Regions from separate parts of the Streptomyces sp. NPDC006134 genome, predicted to be linked through region 3. Evidence: riboswitches for the same ligand, from Rfam matches in the RefSeq annotation. Region 3 holds a riboswitch; each other region holds the start of a gene.

Evidence for each region. A riboswitch is a leader RNA that binds a small molecule or an ion and turns the genes downstream of it on or off. The one in region 3 is predicted to bind cyclic di-AMP.
Region 1: it holds a riboswitch for cyclic di-AMP, as region 3 does, so the genes downstream of both, ABZ340_RS12835 (C40 family peptidase) here and ABZ340_RS02975 (transglycosylase SLT domain-containing protein) in region 3, are expected to answer to the same signal.
Region 2: it holds a riboswitch for cyclic di-AMP, as region 3 does, so the genes downstream of both, ABZ340_RS27680 (M23 family metallopeptidase) here and ABZ340_RS02975 (transglycosylase SLT domain-containing protein) in region 3, are expected to answer to the same signal.

Annotation. Positions count from the first base shown of each region.
Region 1 covers NZ_JBEXTV010000015.1:129,362-135,989, forward strand. Annotated here, with positions in the region: gene bioB (biotin synthase BioB) at 1-732, opposite strand, end outside; gene ABZ340_RS12810 (8-amino-7-oxononanoate synthase) at 887-2,014, shown strand; gene ABZ340_RS12815 (DUF397 domain-containing protein) at 2,121-2,345, opposite strand; gene ABZ340_RS12820 (helix-turn-helix transcriptional regulator) at 2,355-3,218, opposite strand; gene ABZ340_RS12825 (ATP-binding protein) at 3,431-3,895, shown strand; gene ABZ340_RS12830 (DUF6328 family protein) at 3,874-4,476, opposite strand; gene ABZ340_RS12835 (C40 family peptidase) at 4,843-5,316, opposite strand; cyclic di-AMP (ydaO/yuaA leader) riboswitch at 5,320-5,523, opposite strand; gene ABZ340_RS12840 (hypothetical protein) at 5,871-6,176, opposite strand; gene ABZ340_RS12845 (ATP-dependent Clp protease proteolytic subunit) at 6,184-6,628, opposite strand, start outside.
Region 2 covers NZ_JBEXTV010000050.1:30,504-37,131, forward strand. Annotated here, with positions in the region: gene ABZ340_RS27665 (GNAT family N-acetyltransferase) at 1-2,629, opposite strand, end outside; gene ABZ340_RS27670 (HPr family phosphocarrier protein) at 2,809-3,090, shown strand; gene ABZ340_RS27675 (GntR family transcriptional regulator) at 3,595-4,290, opposite strand; gene ABZ340_RS27680 (M23 family metallopeptidase) at 4,555-5,340, opposite strand; cyclic di-AMP (ydaO/yuaA leader) riboswitch at 5,353-5,518, opposite strand; gene ABZ340_RS27685 (pitrilysin family protein) at 5,734-6,628, opposite strand, start outside.
Region 3 covers NZ_JBEXTV010000003.1:87,249-93,876, forward strand. Annotated here, with positions in the region: gene ABZ340_RS02970 (polyprenyl synthetase family protein) at 333-1,343, opposite strand; cyclic di-AMP (ydaO/yuaA leader) riboswitch at 2,109-2,278, shown strand; gene ABZ340_RS02975 (transglycosylase SLT domain-containing protein) at 2,283-2,774, shown strand; gene ABZ340_RS02980 (HAD family hydrolase) at 2,895-3,707, opposite strand; gene ABZ340_RS02985 (GNAT family N-acetyltransferase) at 4,038-5,102, shown strand; gene ABZ340_RS02990 (glycosyltransferase) at 5,804-6,628, shown strand, end outside.

The sequences.
Region 1 (6,628 bases), on a different contig from region 3:
CAGCGGCGTTCCCTCGAACGGGATGAGGAAGTTGACCGGAACCGAGTCCGGGTCCAGCTCACGCAGGGCGAAGACGACGTCGACCAGGTCCTCGTCGCTCTCGCCCATGCCCGCGATCAGCCCGGAGCAGGCGGACAGCCCGGCCGCGTGCGCCTTGCGCACGGTGTCCACCCGGTCGGCGTAGGTGTGCGTGGTGGTGATGTCCCCGTACGTCGCCTCGGACGTGTTCAGGTTGTGGTTGTAGGCGTCCGCGCCCGCCTCGCGCAGCCGCTCCGCCTGGCCCTCGGAGAGCAGACCGAGGCAGGCACACACCTCGACGCCCTCGTTCGCGTCCTTGATGGCCTTGATGGTCTCGGAGACCCGGTCCACGTCCCGGTCGGTGGGACCGCGCCCGCTGGCCACCAGGCACACCCGCTTGGCGCCCCCGGCCACGCCCGCGGCGGCGGCCTCGGAGGCCTCGCCGGGCTTGAGCCAGGTGTACTTCAGGATGCCGGCCTGCGAGCCGAGCCGCTGGGAGCAGTAGGAGCAGTCCTCCGGGCACAGGCCGGACTTGAGGTTGACGAGGTAGTTGAGTTTCACCCGCCGCCCGAACCAGTGCCGGCGCACCCGGCCGGCCGCGGCCACCACGTCGAGCAGGTCGTCGTCGGAGGTGGCGAGGACGGCCAGCGCCTCCTCGCGCGTCGGCGTCTCGCGCCGAAGTCCCTTGTCCACCAGCGTCTTCAGCAGATCCATGGGAGCCGATCCTGTCCTACTCGGCCGCCCCTGGCCACGGAGACTCCTTACAACTTCGGCGATTCACCGTGTGGGTATCACCACACCTCGGGCGGCGGCCCCGGCCGCTAATGTCTGTGCACTGCCTACAAAACCCCGCACCACCGGAGGACCCATGGCGTTCGGCTGGATCGACGAGCAGGCCGGGCTGCGCCGCCGCGCCGGGCTCGTCCGGAGCCTGCGGCCCCGCCCGGCCGGCACCCCGCTCCTCGATCTGGCGGGCAACGACTACCTGGGCCTGGCCCGGCACCCCGAGGTCGTCGAGGGAGCCGCCCGGGCCGCGCGGGTCTGGGGCGGCGGCGCGACCGGCTCCCGGCTCGTCACCGGCACCACCGAGCTGCACACGGAGCTCGAACGCGAACTGGCCGCCTTCTGCGGCGCCGAGGCGGCCCTCGTCTTCTCCTCCGGCTACACGGCCAACCTCGCCGCCGTCACCGCGCTGGCACCGCACGGCTCGCTGATCGTCTCCGACGCCGGCAACCACGCCTCGCTGATCGACGGCTGCCGGCTGGCCCGCGGCACCACCCAGGTCGTGGCACACGCCGACCCGGACGCGGTGCGCAAGGCGCTCCAGATGCACGACGGGCCCGCCGTCGCGGTCTCCGACACGGTGTTCTCGGTCGACGGCGACGCCGCCCCGCTGGCCCGCCTCGCCGAGGCGTGCCGGGAGTACGGCGCCGGGCTGGTCCTCGACGACGCGCACGGCCTCGGCGTACTCGGCGACGGCGGGCGCGGCGCCCCGCACGCGGCGGGGCTCGCGGGCGCCGGCGACGTCGTCGTGACGGTCACGCTCTCCAAGGCGCTCGGCAGCCAGGGGGGAGCCGTGCTCGGCCCCGCCCGGGTGATCGACCACCTGGTCAACGCGGCCCGGACGTTCATCTTCGACACGGGGCTCGCCCCCGCGGCGGCCGGCGCGGCCCTGGCGGCCCTCGGGCTGCTGCGCCGTGAGCCCTGGCGGGCGGAGCGGGCCCGTGCGGTGGCGGGCGAACTGCACGCGCGGCTGACCGCCGCGGGCCTGACGGCGGTGCGTCCGGACGCCGCGGTGGTCTCCGTGCGCGCGCCCTCGGCCGAGGACGCCGTGCGGTGGGCGGCCGAGTGCCGGGCGGCGGGCCTGGCCGTGGGGTGTTTCCGTCCTCCCTCCGTGCCCGACGGCGTCTCACGGCTCAGACTGACCGCCCGTGCGGACCTGACCGGGGAACAGCTCCGGCACGCCGTGCGGGTGATCTGCCGGACGCGGCCGTGAGCCGGCGGGGCACGGCCGCGTGCCGCACGCTGCCCGGCGGGTCAGCCGGGCGTGACGGGACCGGACGGAAGCGGGCGCACCGGCCCCGGGCGCACCGGTTTGGGGTTCACCGGAGCCCGGAGAGGAAGTCCGCCCAGCTCCCCGGGGAGAAGAGCAGCGCGGGCCCGGCCGGGTCCTTGGAGTCGCGTACGGCGAGCAGTCCGGCCCAGGGGCCGGCGGCCGGCCGGGCGGTCTCGACGCAGTTGTTCGCGCCCGTGCTGTAGCTGCTGCGCAGCCACCGCACACCGGGCAGCCGGGTGCTGGAAGGGACGGTGCGAGGCAGTGCGGACATGGTGCCTCCTTACGCGCCGGCCGCTGTCGCGGCGATGAAATCCAACGAGTCCTCGGGCGAAAGGGCGTGGATCCCAAGGGCGTTGAAGGCCTCGGAGTAGGCCTCCAGGTCTTCTTTCCGTTCCAGATAGAGGCTACTCGTCAAGTGGTCGAGAACGACCACATCCAGATCAGAAGTGCTCGAAAATGAGAAGATTACGAAAGAGCCGGTGACACCGATGTGCGCCCCGGCGCCGAACGGCAGGACCTGGAGGCGTACGTGAGGCAGCCGTGCCGCCTCCACCAGCCGCTCCAGCTGCCGGGCCATCACGCCGGGGCCGCCCACCTCCCGGCGCAGCACCGCCTCGTCCAGCACGGCGCGCAGTTCCAGCGGCGGATCCCTGCGCAGCACGTCCTGCCGGGCCAGCCGCACCTCCACCAGCGCGTCCAGCCGCTCCTCCGGCACTCCGTCCACCGCGGCCCGCGTCACCGCCCGGGCGTACTCCGGCGTCTGCAGCAGCCCGGGGACGACGGTGGTCTCCAGCGTGCGCATCGCGCTCGCCTGGGACTCCAGGCTGATGAAGTCCCGGTACGTCGGCGGCAGCACTCCGCGATAGGCGTGCCACCAGTGGTGGTGCCGGCCGGTGCCGCGGCCGGAACCCGCCAGGACGAGGAGCAGGTCCCGCAGCTGGGGATCGGCCACGCCGTAGGCGTCCAGGAGTAACCGCACATCGGCCGGTTTGGCACCGCTCGTTCCGGTCTCGATCCGGCTCACCTTGGACTGGTGCCAGCCCACGAGCCGGGCGGCCTCACCACTGGTGAGCCCTGCCGAGGTGCGCAACGCGCGCAGTTCGGCGCCCAGCTTCCGGCGGCGGACCGCAGGACCGTGCTGCATGGGCCTCTCCTTACTCCTTCCGGGCCGCCCGAATACGGTCTGTCGTCGCAGAGTTCACCGCATCGAGCGACAGATATATGCATATCCCGGTGGATCGCCGCCCTTCACCGGCGGGTGATGGCAGTCTGGCGACGAAGCACCAGTCCGGGACCGTACTCGAACCATCCGGCTCCGTGCCGGGCTGCGGTCCCGTGGGAAGGGACGACGTCGCCATGGCAGATCATCTGGAAGCCTCCGTCACTCTGCCGAGCGATCCCGCCTCGGTCTCCGCCGCCCGGACCTACGTGGTCGGCACCCTGGCGGAGTGGGGACTGCCGGCGGGCACGGAGGTGTCCGACACCATCCGGCTCATCGTCTCCGAACTGGCCACCAACGCGGTGCAGCACACCTTCGGACTGTCGCCCACCTTCACGGTCGCCCTCGCACTCGACCGCGAGGAACGTCTGTGCGTCGGCGTCACCGACAGCCACCCCCGGTTCCCCAAGCGGCTGCCCGCCGCCGTGCAGCAGGACAACGGCCGCGGCATGGTGATCATCCGCTGGCTGGCCGCCGAGTGCGGCGGCAGGCTGAGGATCCGGCCGACCCGCGAGGGCGGCAAGACCGTCTCCATCGAACTGCCCTGGAGGGAACCGGCCGAGCCGGTCACGGCCGCCCCTCAGCAGGAGCAGCGGCGCTGAACCGGCGCGTCCGGCCGGACGCGCCGCACCGACGGCACCCGGCGCGATGCCCCTCCCCGGCCCCGTGCCGCCGGCGGACCGTCCGCGGACTCCCGCTCACCGGACGCCTTCGCCCGCTGGACCAGCCGGGGGAGCAGCCCCCACAGGCCGAGGCACACGAGCAGGGTCGCCGCGCCCGCGGCGACGCCACCGGCCCGGCCGGCCGTCACGTCCACCACGAGCAGCACCGAGCCGGTGAACGCGAGCACCAGCACACCGAGGCCGAGGGCGGCCGGCTGCGAGGAGACCTGCGCGATGCGCGGCTTGGCGCCCTTGCGGAAGAGCGAACGGTGCAGCGCGGCCGGTGCCGTGAACAGCGCGGCGGCGAGGACGGCGAGCAGCAGCGTGGTGACGTACGTGGCCCGCTGCACGGCGTCGAGATCCGGGAAGCGCGAGGTGAACGCCAGGGACAGCAGGAAGGCGAAGAGGATCTGGCCCCCGGTCTGGGTGACCCGCGGCTCCTGGAGCAACTCGGCGAAGCTGCGGTCGGCGCGCTCCAGCGGCGTCTCGTTGCGCGCGGTGCAGGGGCGGTGGTCGGCCATGGCGTGACGGGTATCCATCGGAGGGCGTGCCACGCGTGAGGGCCCGGACTTCGAGCGCGTCGTCACCCGTAACGGCGTCCGGAGGGCGTGTCACGTGGGGAGGCCCGTCCGAGCCCCCTTCCGGCCGTCTCACACGGCCCGGGGGCGGGCGCCGGGCCGGCAGCAGCCGGCCCCGGCCTCCCGAGGGCGGCGTCGCGGTCGGCGCGGCCTGCCGGAGGGAAGCCGCAGGGGTGGCGCGCGCCTGCCGGAGGGATGCTGCGGGGGTGGCGCGCGCCTGCCGGAGGGATGCTGCGGGGGTGGCGCGCGCCTGCCGGAGGGATGCTCCGGGGGTGGCGGCGAGTCGGGTCGCCACCACCCCGCGCCATGTCACTTGACCCGGCCGTACCAGACGCTCTTGGACCAGATCTTCTGGAGCCTCACCACGTCGCCGGTCTTCGGGGCGTGCCAGATCCTGCCCTTCCCGGCGTAGATCCCGACGTGGTACACGTTCCGGCCCGAGTGGAAGAAGACCAGGTCTCCGGCCCTGCGGTTCTTGGCGGAGATGTGGCGGGTCTTGTTGTACTGCTGGGCGGCGGTGCGCGGCAGTTTCTTGCCGGCCTTCTTGAACGAGTACTGCGTCAGCCCGGAGCAGTCGAACCGGTACGGCCCGGTGGCACCGTACTTGTACGGTGCACCCTTCTTGGAGGCCGCGATCTGGAGGGCCTTCGTGGCCGGGGCCGCGGCGGCGGCCTCGGAGGCGACGCCGGGGACCACGATCGAACCGCCGACGGCGGCGATGGTGAGAGCCGAGGCCGTACCGGCCCGGACCATGAGGGACGGGACACGATTGAGCGCAGTCATGCGCAACCCTTCGTCAGCCGCCTGTGAAGGATGACCTGTCGGATTCGGGCTGACAAAGTTGCCCGGCCGCGTGGTGCGGCTTCACCCCAAGGGCTGCTCGGCCCGGCCATGGCGTGACCGTTCCGGCGACCCGTCGTGCTTGGGTCCTCCACTCCTGCCGATCCACTTTCTGTCGACCGGTCATCCGGGCGGCGGCAGGACTCGGCGTCCGCCCGGACCGCCCCGCCGCGGTGGCGGGGGCTTGTCGTCAGACAGGGATCTTGGCGCACCGAAGTCCGAAAATCCCAACGGAACCGGGGATTTGTGTTGTTACTCACCACTCACCCGTTCGGGTGGACACCCCTGTGTTCGAGCTTCCGTCGAGGGTGCCGCCGAGCTCCGGACCAGCGGCGGAATCAGTTATTCCGCACCGGGGTGCAGCGGAAGGCGCAACCGGCATACGCCTGATACAGCAGGAATTTCTCCACCGAAAGGGGGTACGCCGTTCGGCGCCTTCCGGGCCCGGCCCGGGCCCCGCGCGACGCGTGGGGGAGCCCGGGCCGGGTGCCGGTGTGTCAACTGCCGGAGGCGGGCGGCAGCGTGACGCGGGCGGTGCGCCGCTCGCCGTCCAGGAGGCGCAGCGCGCGGGCCAGGGTGGCGGTGTGCAGCTCGCTCTCGCCCCGCTGGTGCATCAGCGTCAGCGCGTCGCGCAGGGCGGCCGCCCGGCCGACCAGGGCCTGGGCGGCCCGCAGTCCGCGGTAGGTGTCCCCGTGGCGCGCCGGGTTGACGCGGCCGAGCAGGTCGGCCACGTCGAGGTAACGGTCGATCAGCTCGGCCTCGGCGCGCGTCAGGGCGGGCAGGGGCGGGAGTTCGGGAAGCACGTCCGCCTCACTCCCCGCCGGGTGCGGGCCGCGCGCCCTTGCGGCCGGAGACGATCCGGTCCACCAGGCCGTACGCCAGCGCCTCCCGCGCGTCGAGGATCTTGTCCCGCTCCATGTCCGCGCTCACCTGGGCGCGGGTGCGGCCGGTGTGCCGCACGAGCATCTCCTCCAGGAGGGAACGGACGCGCGTCAACTCGTCGGCCTGGACGGCCAGGTCGTCGGCCTGCCCCCGGACCGGCTCGGCGAGGGCCGGCTGGCGGATCACCATGCGCGCGCCCGGCAGCACGGAGCGCTTGCCCGGCGTGCCCGCGGCCAGCAGGGCCACCGCCGGGGACCCGGCCTGGCCCAGGCAGGTCGTCTCCACGTCACAGCCGACGTACTGCATCGTGTCGTAGATCGCCGCCATGGCTTCGAAGGAGCCGCCGGGAGAGTTGATGTAGAGCGCGATGTCC
Region 2 (6,628 bases), on a different contig from region 3:
CCGGCCGCAGCTCCTGGGGGGTGCCGAACAGTCCGGTCAACTCGTCGTAGGCCCGCCGCAGTTGTTCCTCGTCCGCGAGGTCGAGGCGGACGCCGCCCAGGTCGGCGCGGTGCCGCAGGTGCGGGGCGGTGGCCTTGAGGGCCACGGGGTAGCCGATGCCGCGGGCGGCGGCGACGGCGGCGTCGGAGGTGGGCGCGGGCAGGGCGCGGCGGACGTGGATGCCGTACCGGCCGAGGAGGTCGCAGGTCTCCTCCGTGCCGAGGGTGAGGCCCTGGCCCCGGGAGAGCAGCCGGTCGATCAGCCCGGCGGCGCCCTTCTCGTCGATGTCCTCGTACTCCGGCACCTTGCCCGGGTCGGCGGCGTCCCGGCGCCACTGGGCGTACCGGACGGCTTCGGCGAGGGCGCGGACGGCGCGTTCGGCGGCGGGGTAGGCGGGGATCGGACGGGTTCCCTCGGGGGCCTCGTCGACGGGGGGTCCTTCACCGGAGGGACGCTCGGCAGGGGGTTGTCCGGCAGAGGACTGTCCGGCAGGGCGCTGCCCGGCAGGAGGGGCCGGGGCGGTGGTGCCGGGCGGTGTCGCGGGGGTGGGAGGGGTGGCGGGGACAGAGGGGGTGGCGGGGGCGGGTGGTGCGCTGGGGGCGGAAGACGCGGTGGGGACGGTCGGCGTGGCAGGGACGGTCGGCTCGCCGGGGACGGAAGACGCGGCAGGGGCAGGCGGCGCGCCGAGGACGGGCGGTGCTCCGGGGGCGGTCTGCGGGGCCGTGCTCGCCGCCGCCGACAGGGCCTCCGCCAGTCCGCCGAGCTCCACGTGCACGACGAGGACCGGCTTGGCGGGGGCCTGGGCCGCGGCGGACCGCAGGGCCTCGGCGAGTGCCGCGTCGCCGGCCGGTCCCTCCCCCACCGCCGGTATCGCCGTCACGACGACGGCGTCGCAGGTGTCGTCCGCCAGCGCGCGGGAGAGCGCCGCGTGGAAGTCCCGCGCCGAGGCGGCCGTCGTCAGGTCCAGCGGCGGGTGCGGCCGCAGCCCCTCGGCGAGGCACGCGTCGTAGGTCAGCAGGCCCAGGGACTCGGAGTTGCCGAGGATCGCCACGCGGGGCCCGGCCGGGAGCGGCTGCCGGGCGAGCAGCAGCCCGGCGTCGACCAGCTCGGTGATGGTGTCCACGCGGACCACCCCGGCCTGCCGCAGCAGCGCGGACACCGTCGCGTGGGGCAGCCGGGTGGCCCGTACGGCGTGTCCCTGGGGCGCCGCGGCCCGGTGGCGCGCGCCCTGGACGACGACCACCGGCTTGACCGCGGCCGTGCGCCGGGCCAGGCGCGTGAACTTGCGCGGATTGCCGATGGACTCCAGGTACATCAGGACCACGTCGGTGTCCGGGTCGTCGTACCAGTACTGGAGCAGGTCGTTGCCGGAGACGTCGGCCCGGTTGCCGGACGAGACGAAGGTCGAGACACCGGTGACGCCGGTGACTCCGCCGCCGCGCCGGTGCAGCCGGGACAGCAGGGCGATGCCGATGGCGCCGGACTGCGCGAACAGCCCGATGCGGCCGGGGCGGGGCAGCTCGGGCGCGAGGGAGGCGTTGAGCCGCACCCCGGCGGAGGTGTTGACGACCCCGAAGGCGTTGGGCCCGATGACGCGCATGCCGTACGCGCGCGCGTGCCGTACGAGGGCGCGCTGGCGCTCGCGTCCCTCGGGGCCGCTCTCGGCGTATCCGGCGGAGACCACGACCAGGCCCTGCACGCCGTGCTCTCCGCACTCGGTGACGGCCTCGGGGACCTGCTCGGCGGGCACGGCGACCACCGCGAGGTCGACGGGCCCGTCGATGTCCCGCACCGAGCGGTGGGCGGGCACCCCGTCGAGTTCCTTCCACCCCTCGGGGAGGGCCTTGTTCACGGCGTACAGGCGGCCGGTGAAGCCGGCGTCGCGGATGTTGCCGAGGATGCTGCGGCCGACGCCGCCGGGGGCGCGGCCGACGCCGACGACGGCGACGGAGCCGGGCACGAGCAGCCGCCGCACCGAGCGGGCCTCGGCGCGCTGTTCGCGCGCGTACTGCACGGCGAGCGAGCGGTCGGTGGGTTCGAGGTCGAGCTCCAGGCGGACGACGCCGTCCTCGAAGCTGCGCTTCTGGGTGTATCCGGCGTCCGTGAACACCTTGATCATCTTGGTGTTGGCGGGCAGCACCTCGGCGGCAAAACGGCGGATGCCGCGTTCGCGGGCGACGGCGGCGATGTGCTCCAGCAGCGCGGAGGCGACGCCGCGGCCCTGGTGGGCGTCCTGCACGAGGAAGGCGACCTCGGCCTCGTCGGCCGGCGCGGAGGCGGGCGCTCCGTCGGCGCCGATCCGGTCGTAGCGCACGGTGGCGATGAACTCGCCGCCGACCGTGGCCGCGAGTCCCACCCGGTCCACGAAGTCGTGGTGCGTGAAACGGTGGACGTCCTTGGCGGACAGGCGGGGGTAGGGCGCGAAGAAGCGGTAGTACTTCGACTCGTCCGAGACCTGCTCGTAGAAGCTGACCAGGCGCTCGGCGTCGTCGGCGGTGATGGGCCGCACGCGCGCGGTGCCGCCGTCGCGCAGCACCACGTCGGCCTCCCAGTGGGCGGGATACTCGTGCCGGTCCGACGAGGTCTGCATGGGCCCCAGAGTACGGCTCGCGTACGACAACGGCGCGGGGCAGGCTGTGGGAGGAGGGAGGCCGGGCCGGGGCCGCGGCACGGCGCCCGCCGGGGGGCGGCCGGGCGGCCGCTCCGGGCATGCTCCACGATATGGGAAACTGGTCTAGACAACCCTGAACACCTGAAGGGCAGCATCACATGGCTGAGCGCCGCGTCAACGTCGGCTGGGCCGAGGGTCTCCACGCCCGCCCCGCCTCCATCTTCGTCCGAGCCGCCACGGCCACAGGCGTCCCGGTGACGATCGCCAAGGCCGACGGCGACCCCGTCAACGCGGCCTCCATGCTGGCCGTCCTCGGCCTGGGCGCGCAGGGCGGCGAGGAGATCGTCCTCGCCTCCGACGCCGAGGGCGCGGATGCCGCCCTGGACCGCCTGGCGAAGCTGGTCGCGGAGGGGCTGGAGGAGCTTCCCGAGACCGTCTGAGCCGTCCCCGGCCGCTTGTGCACCTGACGGCGGAGCCGCGTCACCCTTTCCGGGGGCGCGGCTCTTTCGTTTCCCGCGCGTCCGCCCGCATTCCCGCCGTGAACGTCCGCGTCCCCGCCGTGAACGCCCGCGTCCCCGCCGTGAACGCCCGCATTCCCGCCGTGAACGTCCGCGTCCCCGCCGTGAACGCCCGCATTCCCGCCGTGAACGTCCGCGTTCCCGCCGCGAACGTCCGCGTTCCCGCCGCGAGCATTCACATCCCCGGCGCGAGCATTCGTACTCACGTCGCGAGCATTCGTACTCACGTCGCGAGCATCCCTATTCACGTCGCGAGCATTCGCATCCCCGGCACGACCGTCCGCTTTCTCGCCACAGGCGTTCGTGTTTCTCTCCGCGGCCGTCCGCTTTTTCGTCGCAGGCGCATACGAAGGGGCGCCCACGCGAAAAGAGCAGTGGGAAAGAAGGCCGCATCCGAATACCCCTTCTTTGTATACGGCCCCCGTGTTAATTCGGCAGGCTCGGTGTGTTGACGCGGTGTTGCGAGATCCTCACGGGGTCCGTCCGCTCGCCCGCGGCGGGCGGGCGCAGCCGGTGCGCGGCCGTCGAGCGCTCGGTGTGCGCCGCCATGAGGGCCCGTGCCCGCTCGCTGTCGCCGCGCGCCACCGCGTCGACGATCGCGCCGTGCCCGGCCCACAGCTCCACCGCGCCGGCCGGCGCCTCCACGGCGTAGAGCCAGGCGATCTTGTGGCGCAGCTGGGTCAGCATCGCGATCAGCGCGGGGCTGCCGGACGCCTGGACGAGCGTCTCGTGGAACCACCCGTCCAGGGAGCGCAGATCCTCGCCGGTGCCCCGCCTGGCACGCGCCTGACCCAGTCTGACCAGGCCGCGCAGCACCTTCAGGTGCGCCTCGGTGCGGCGCTGGGCGGCCCGGGCGGCGCCGAGCGGCTCCAGCAGCAGGCGGATCTCCAGCAGGTCGGCGGCCTCCCGCTCGGTGGGTTCCGCGACGCACGCGCCCGCGTGCCGCCGGGTCACCACGAATCCCTCGGCCTCCAGGGTGCGCAGGGCCTCGCGGACGGGGACGCGGGAGACTCCGTAGCGGCGGGCGAGGAGTTCCTCGGTGAGCCGGCTGCCGCGCTGGTGGACACCGGCGACGATGTCGTCCCGGATCGCCGTGCACACCGAATGCGCCGGAATGCGCATGACCGACCTCCGCCTTGATCACCGTGAAACGCCGACGATGGACGCATGGCGATCGACTCTATGGCAGCGGGCCGGAAATTCCGACGGCGCTCCGTAATCCATGGGTATTTTTTGGTCAACGGGGATTTGGCCGGCGGGTGGGCGGTGAGACCTTGGAACAATGTGCGGTGAGGTATCGAAACGCCGGTCGGCGAGGCCTCGAACGCCGAAAAGCCCCGGCCGGGAAGCGGCCGGGGCGTACGGACGCGCGGGGCGTCCGGGGCGTCAGAGGGACACGCCGTGCGCGCGGAGGTAGGCGACGGGGTCGATGTCGGAGCCGTACTCGGGCGTCGTGCGCGCCTCGAAGTGCAGGTGCGGTCCGGTGACGTTGCCGGTGGCGCCGGACAGGCCGATCTGCTGGCCCGCCGTGACGGTCTGGCCGACGACGACACCGATGGAGGACAGGTGGCCGTACTGGGTGTAGGTGCCGTCGTGCATCTTCAGGACGACCTGGTTGCCGTACGCGCCGCCCCAGCCCGCCGCGACGACCGTGCCGGCGCCCACGGCGTGGACGGAGGTGCCGCTCGCGGCGTGGAAGTCGACGCCGGTGTGGCTGCCGGAGGACCACAGGGAGCTGCCGGCCTGGTAACCGGTGGAGACGTAGGACCCGGCGATCGGCATCACGAAGGTGTTCAGGCGCTTGCGCTCGGCCTCGCGGGCGGCGCGGTCCTTGGCCTCGCGGGCCTTCTCGGCGGCCGCCTGCGCCTCCTTGGCGGCCTCGGCGGCCCGCTCGCGCGCGGCCTCCTCGGCCATCTTGCGCAGGGCGGCTTCCTCGGCCGCCTGCTCCTGCGCGGCGGCCTGGGCGTCTATCTCGTCGGCTATGGAGTCGCCGATCGTGACGACCGGGGTGAGGCCGGTCTGCTCGGGAGCCGGCTCGGCGGCGAACGCCGGAGCCGCGACGGTGCCGACGACACCGGTGGTGGTGAGCGCCGCGACACCCGCCGCGCGGGCGGTGGTGCGCTGCATCCGGCTGGGACGACGGTGCTTCCCGGTGGCGCGCGTGAACGCCATGGACAGACTGGTCCTTTCCTTCCCTCTCGCCTACCGGGTTAGCTGACGGGTTCGGAGCAGGAAGGTCTCCTACGGACCCCCTCGCTGCACGCGCGGGCGTCCGATTCACCCCAGGGACTGCGGTTGGGTCCCCGGCTCCCCTGGCTCGCGCCGTACGGGGACTCGGCGATGACTGTCCGGTGCCGCGGGTGCGGCGCACTGCCTGACGAACAGCCTGGACGACGCTAAGGGGGGCGGCTTTCAATCCCCAAACGGAAGACGGATTTTGTTGCGCATCCCACAGGCCAGACAGGCAACCTCCGCCCCAATTCGGGCATAAGGGGGCCCTGGTGACGTACGTGTCACCAGGGCCCCCACGCGCGCGTGGTGCCGCCGGTTCGCCCGACGGGCGGTCTACTCGGCCGCGACGACGGTGACTTCGCCGATGCCGAGGGCCTCGACGGGCGCCTTGATCTGCGCGGCGTCACCGACGAGGACGGTCACCAGGCGGTCCACCGGGAAGGCGTTCACGACCGCCGCGGTGGCCTCCACGGTGCCGGTCGCGGCGAGCTGCCGGTACAGCTCGGCCTGGTAGTCGTCGGGGAGGTGCTGTTCGACCTGGTCGGCCAGCGTGCTCGCCACGGCCGCCGCGGTCTCGTACTTCAGCGGCGCCACGCCGACCAGGTTCTGCACGGCGACGTCGCGCTCGGCGTCGGTCAGCCCCTCGGCGGCGAGGGTGCGCAGCACCGTCCACAGGTCCTGCAGGGCGGGGCCGGTGTTCGGGGTGTCGACGGAGCCGCTGATGGCGAGCATCGCGGCGCCCGTGCCGTCCGGCGCGGACCTGAGGACCTGGCCGAACGCCCGCACGCCGTAGGTGTAGCCCTTCTCCTCGCGCAGGACGCGGTCCAGACGGGAGGTGAGGGTGCCGCCGAGGCAGTACGTGCCGAGCACCTGCGCGGGCCACACGCGGTCGTGCCGGTCCGGCCCGGTGCGGCCGATCAGCAGCTGCGTCTGCACGGCGCCCGGCCGGTCCACGATGACGACCCGGCCGGTGTCGTCGGCGACCACCGGGGGCACGGGCCGCGGCTCGGCCGGGGAGCCGGTCCACGCGCCGAGCGTGTCGCCGAGCAGCGCGTCGAGGTCGATGCCGGTGAGGTCGCCGACGACCACGGCGGTGGCCGTGGCCGGGCGGACGTGGCGCTCGTAGAAGGCGCGTACGGCGGCGGAGTCGATGTCCGCGACCGTCTCCTCCGTGCCCTGGCGGGGACGCGACATGCGCGAGTCGGCCGGGAACAGCTCCTTGGAGAGC
Region 3 (6,628 bases):
GACTGCGGACTCAACTCCGCCTACTGCTGCGGTATGACGCGAGGGGACGGCGACTCCCCCGTCCAGTAGGGGACGGCGGCTCCCCCGCCCGGTAGGGGACAGCGACCCGGCCGACGGGGCCGGCCGAGCAGCCGGGGCGCCGGCCGGACAGATGGACCGGCAGGGCAGACGAGACCGGCAGGACAGGCGGACCGGCAGGGCAGACGAGACCAGCAGGACAGGCGGACCGGCAGGGCAGACGAGACCAGCAGGACAGGCGGACCGGCAGGGCAGACGAGACCAGCAAGGCAGACGGACCGGCCGGCCGTTTCCACCCGGCTCCCACCCGGCTTCTACCCGGCTCGGTGCACCACCGCGTCGCACAGCTCCACCAGCGCGGTCTTCGCCTCGCACTCCGGCAGCGGGGTGAGCGCGGCGCGCGCGTCCTCCGCGTAGCGGACGGTGTCCCGGCGGGCCTGTTCCAGCGCGGGGTGGGCGCGCAGCAGGCGCAGCGCCTCCGCGTGGCGCTCGTCGTCGGTCAGGTCGGAGCCGAGCAGCTCGCACAGCTCGACGTCCTCGGCCAGCCCCAGCCGGGCGGCCCGTTCACGCAGGCGCAGCACGGGGAGGGTCGCGATGCCCTCGCGCAGGTCCGTCCCCGGCGTCTTGCCCGACTCGTGCGAGTCGGAGGCGATGTCCAGCACGTCGTCCGCGAGCTGGAAGGCGACGCCGAGCCGCTCGCCGTACTGGGTCAGCACGTCCACGTGCGTCTCGTGGGCCCCGGACATCATCGCGCCGAACCGGCACGAGACGGCCACCAGCGATCCGGTCTTGCCGCCGAGGACGTCGAGGTAGTGCTCGACCGGGTCCCGTCCGTCCTGCGGTCCGGCCGTCTCCAGGATCTGCCCGGTGACCAGCCGTTCGAACGCCAGTGCCTGGACGCGGACGGCCTCCGGGCCGAGGTCGGCGAGGATCTGTGAGGCCCGCGCGAACAGGAAGTCGCCGGTGAGGACCGCCACCGAGTTGCCCCAGCGGGTGTTGGCGCTGGCCACCCCGCGCCGTACCGCGGCCTCGTCCATCACGTCGTCGTGGTACAGCGTCGCCAGATGGGTCAGCTCGACGACGACGGCCGACGGCACGACCCCCGGGGCGTACGGGTCGCCGAACTGGGCCGCGAGCATCACCAGCAGTGGCCGGAAACGCTTCCCGCCCGCCCGCACCAGGTGCTGGGCGGCCTCTGTGATGAACGGCACTTCACTTTTGGTTGCCTCAAGCAACCCTTCCTCGACAGCCGCCAGTCCGGCCTGGACATCGGCTTCCAGTGCCTGGTCCCGCACGCTCAGCCCGAACGGCCCGACGACGGTCACGAGGGGTCTCCTGTCTGCTGGTGTCTACTGGCGCTTACACGGTTTGTCGATAGGTCGCTGCCATCACTCAAGTCAGCGTATCCGGTCACGTTTCGATCACCGATAGCGCCCACGGTTACAGGCCGGTCGGTATCGGATCATGACCGGCATATTTGTGATCAGCAGATATGAGCAGACATGAGCCGGGCCCCCAAGCGGACGCGGCGCGCCGGAGGCCCGCCCGGAAGCTCCCGCACGGAAGCTCCCGCGCGGAAGACCCCGCACGGAAGATCCCGCACGGAAGACCCCGCACGGAAGACCCCGCCCCCGCGCCCAACGGCCGGCACCCCGGGAAGGTCACCCATTCGACACGCAAACCCGCGTTCCGCTCCTCGGCGCGACTCCAGGACCCACCCCTCACCGCACCGCCCGCCCGCTCGCCCGCCCGCCCGCCCGCCCGCCCGCCCGCCCGCATACGACAACAGTCCCCACGAGAAGCCATTTAAGGACTAGTTGGCCTTATTGCCCGATTTGCCACTCTTTCCGCTTGCCGTGAATTGGCTCACGCCGACGCCCGGGCGGCCACACCCCCCACATCCGCCCGCCTCCCTGTACCCCGCAAGCCAGTTGACCCTTGGCGGCCGTAAAGGATCAAGCACCCCAAACACCTCAGAACAAGGTCAACATGCCCGAGAGGTGATTCCTGCACTTGTTTCGGACATGTGCCCTCGCATACGTTCCCGGCCTGTCGGGCGGACGCCGAATCCTGCCGCCGCCCGGACGCACACCCATCGACCGACCAACTCACGCACGGCAGGAGCGGGGGACCCAGGTAAGTCGCCGCGCCGGACACCACACCGGAGCGGCTTGGGGTGAAGCCGTGCCCGTCAGGGCCACGGCCGGGCACCTCCCGCCCGAACCCGACAGCTCACCTCGCAGGCGGCAGGAGAGGAACTCGTCATGCGCGCATCCGGTCAGAACCGGCACGCCACCACCGCCCGACTCGCCCGCAAGCTGGCCCTCCTCGGCACGGGCGCCGCCGTACTCGCCCTGCCGCTCGCCGGCGCCGCCACCGCCTCCGCGGCCACCCCGGCCGCCACGCCCACCGTCGTCACCGGGACGGCGGGTTACACGAACACCCTCGACGGCTGGATCCGGCAGTCGCTCGACGTCATGGCGCAGCACGGCATCCCGGGGACGTACAACGGCATCCACCGCAACATCATGCGCGAGTCGTCCGGCAACCGGTACGCCATCAACAACTGGGACATCAACGCCATCAACGGCACCCCGTCCAAGGGCCTGCTCCAGGTCATCGACCCGACGTTCCGGGCCTACCACGTGCCCGGCACCTCGTGGGACCCGTACGACCCGGTCGCGAACATCACCGCCGCCTGCAACTACGCGGCCCACCGGTACGGCTCGATCGACAACGTCTTCGGGGCGTACTGAGCGCTGACGGGCGCTCCGGGTGCTGACGGACCGCGCCGGGCGCTGACGGGCGCTCCAGGTGCTGACGGGCGCTCCAGGTGCTGACGGACCGCGCCAGGTGCTGACGGGCCGCTCCGGGCCCTAACGAACCGCGGGAAACAGTCGTTCGAGGACGACGGCGATGCCGTCGTCCTCGTTCGATTCCGTGACCTCGTCGGCGACCGCCTTGAGCTCGGGATGGGCGTTGGCCATCGCGACGCCGTGCGCCGCCCAGTCGAACATCGGGATGTCATTGGGCATGTCCCCGAAGGCGAGGGTCTGCCACGGGCTCAGGCCGAGGTGCTCGGCGGCCAGCGCGAGACCGGTCGCCTTGGTGACACCGCACGGCTGGAGCTCGACGGTCCCGGGACCCGACATGGTGACCGTCGCCAGCGAGCCGATCACCGCGCGCGCCGTCGCCGCCAACTCGTCGTCGGACAGCTCGGGATGGCGCAGCAGCACCTTGCTGATGGGCGCGCACCACAGGTCGTCGCGCCGTTCGATCCGCACCGCGGGCAGGGTCGGGTGCGGCATCAGGTACCCGGGCTCGATGAGGGTGAGCCCGTCGACGCCGTCCTGGTCGACCGCGGCGTGGACCTGCCCCACCTCGGCCTCGATCTTGCCGAGCGCGGTCTCGGCCAGCTCCCGGTCCAGCGTGACCGACCACAGCAGACGGTCCGCGCCGGCGTCGTACAACTGTGCCCCCTGACCGCACACCGCGAGCCCCGTGCAGCCGAGGTCGTCGAGCAGTGACCGCACTCTCGGTGCCGGGCGGCCCGTGACCACCAGGTGGCGGGCGCCGGCCTCGGCCACCCGCGCGAGGGCCGCGCGCGACCGGTCGGAGACGGTGTCGTCGCCGCGCAGCAGCGTTCCGTCCAGGTCGGTGGCGATGAGGGCATACGCAGTCCGGTCCATGATCAGAGAATACGGACAACACGCCCCGCCGTTTCACCGCGGAAGCGGCCGGTTCCCGGCTCCCCGCACGCCCGAGGGCGGCGGGCGGCGGCCGGCGGGGCCGCCCGGCCGTCCGTCCTCACCGTGAACCGGAAGAGGACATGGACCCCGGGGGAGGGAACCGGGTGTCCGAAAGCTGACGCATCACCGGCTGCGCACGGTTGAGGGCGTCTGCACCGGTTGGCAACAACATCTTCCGCTACCTACCGCCCGGGCGGGCTCGGCGGTACCGTCCCATGTGTCCAGGGGGGACTTGATCGGGGGGTCAGGTTGAGCAGTGGACGTATCCGTGTGCTGAGGCCACAGGAGCTGGGCGAGGGGGAACGGGAGCACTGGCGGGAACTGCGCGCGAAGTCCTCGGCGCCGCGGAACCCTTTCATGGAACCGGAGTTCGCCGACGCCGTGGGCCTGGTGCGGCCGCGGGCCCGGGTGGCGGTGCTCTACGAGGGCGGCGAGGCGGCCGGTTTCCTGCCGCACGAGCGCGGGCCGCTGGGCCAGGGCCGGGCGATCGGGCTCGGGGTGTCGGACTGCCAGGGCGTGGTGCTGCGTCCGGGCCTGCGGCCGGACACCCGCGAACTGCTGCGATCCTGCTCGCTGTCCAGCTTCGCCTTCGACAACCTCGAAGCGGAACAAGGGCTGTTCGTGCCGTACGCCGCCGAGGAGCACCCCGCCTACGTCATCGACGTGGAGAAGGGGTACGAGGCCTACGAGTCCGTCCTGCGCACCCAGTCGCCGAAGTTCCTGAAGACCACGCTCGCCAAGGAGCGCAGGCTCGGCCGCCAGGTCGGGGAGGTCCGGTTCGTCTTCGACGAACGCGACCCGGCCGCGCTGCGCACGCTCATGGCGTGGAAGTCGGCGCAGTACCGCCGTACGGGCCGCCGGGACCGGTTCGCGCAGGAGTGGATCACCCGGCTCGTCGGGCGGCTCGCCGCGACCCGGGCAGCGGAGTGCAGCGGCACGCTGTCCGTGCTCTACGCCGGCGGCCGGCCGGTCGCCGCCCACTTCGGGCTGCGCTCGGCGTCCGTACTGGCCTGCTGGTTCCCGGCCTACGACCCGCACTTCGCGAAGTACTCGCCGGGGCTGGTGCTGCATCTGCGGATGGCCGAGGCCGCCGCCGCGCAGGGCATCGGCCTGCTGGACATGGGGCGGGGCCGGGCCGAGTACAAGGAATCGCTGAGGACGGGCGAACTGCCCGTGTACGAAGGGGCGGTGACGCGTCCGGGTGCGGGGGCCGCGCTGCACTGGCTGGGCCGCGAGCCGGCCCGCCGCACGCACGCTTTCGTCCGGAGCCGGCCGCGACTGGCCTCGCTGGCGGCACGGACGCTGAAGGGCGCGGCACGGCTGCGCCGGCCCTGATGTCAGGTCCGGTCGCCCCCGACATCGGATTCAGGGGTGAGATCCGGGATGACGGAGGGTGACGGAGGGGGAGGGCGTATGGCGGAGGGGGAAGGAACGTGACGGGGAGAGGAAAGACGCGTGACGAAGGGGGAGGGCGCGTGACGGAGGGGGGCGGGCGTGCGGCCCGTACCGCGCGGGTGCGGCGGGAGATCGCGCTGTTCCAGGGCATCGAGCCCGTGCAGGTCGCCGAGCTGGACCTGGGACCGGACGGAGGGGAGGGGGCGGCCGGCCGGGACCCGGAGGTCTCCCTCAGACCCGGGCCGGGCAGTCCTCCGGTGACGTCCGGAGAGGTGTTCGTGCTGGTCAGGAGGGGCGGACGGCCCGTCGGTACGCTGCTCGGCCGGGTACCCGAGGGCGCCGACCCGAAGGAGGTGCTCGCCGGGCTCGCGCGGGACGCGGTACGCCGGGACGCGGTACGCCGGGACGCGGAGCATCGGGATGCTGAGCGCCGGGATGTGGAGCGCGCGGAAGGGGCATCCGGCGGAGAAGGGGCCGGGGGCGGCAGCCGGGGCGCCGAGAGCGGTGGTCAAGGGGCCGGAGACACGGCGCGCGAGGTGGTGCCGTCGTCCGCGCCACCGTCGTCCGCGCCGGCGTCACACGTGCCACCGTCATCCGCACCGCCGTCACACGTGCCACCGTCATCCGCACCGCCGTCACACGTGCCACCGTCATCCGCGCCGCCGTCACACGCGCCACCGTCATCCGCGCCGCCGTCACACGCGCCACCGTCCGCCAGTGTCGTCGTCGCCACCCGGGAGCGTGCCGGGCAGCTCGCCCGCGCCCTCGACTCGCTCCTCGCCCAGGACCACCCGGACTTCGAGATCGTCGTCGTCGACAACGCGCCCGCGACCGACGAGACCCGGGAACTGGTCGAGCGGAAGTACGGCGAGCGCGTGCGGTACGTGCGCGAACCGGTGCCCGGGCTCGCCATCGCGCACAACCGGGGGCTCGCGGCCGTCCGGGGCGAGGTGGTCGCCTTCACCGACGACGACGTGGTCGCCGACCCACGCTGGCTCACCGAGCTGACCGCGCCCTTCGCCACCGACCCGCGCCTGGGCTGCGCCACCGGGCTGATCCTGCCCGCGCGGCTGCGCACCCCGGCCCAGGTGCTGCTGGAGAGCCACGGCGGCTTCGCGAAGGGCTTCACGCCGCGGACGTACGACCCGAAGGACCCGCCCGACGACGAGCCGCTGTTCCCGTTCACCGCGGGCCGGTTCGGCTCGGGCGCCAACATGGCCTTCCGCACGGAGGTACTGCGCTCCGTCGGCGGCTTCGACCCGGCCACCGGCGCCGGCACACGCGCCCGGGGCGGCGACGACCTGTACGGCTTCGTCCGGGTCCTCGCCCAGGGGCATCGGCTGCACTACACCCCGCAGGCGCTCGTGTGGCACCACCACCGGGAGACCTGGAAGGACCTGGAGACCCAGGCGTACGGCTACGGCGCCGGCCTCACCGCCTATCTCACGGCGATCCTGGTGAACCGC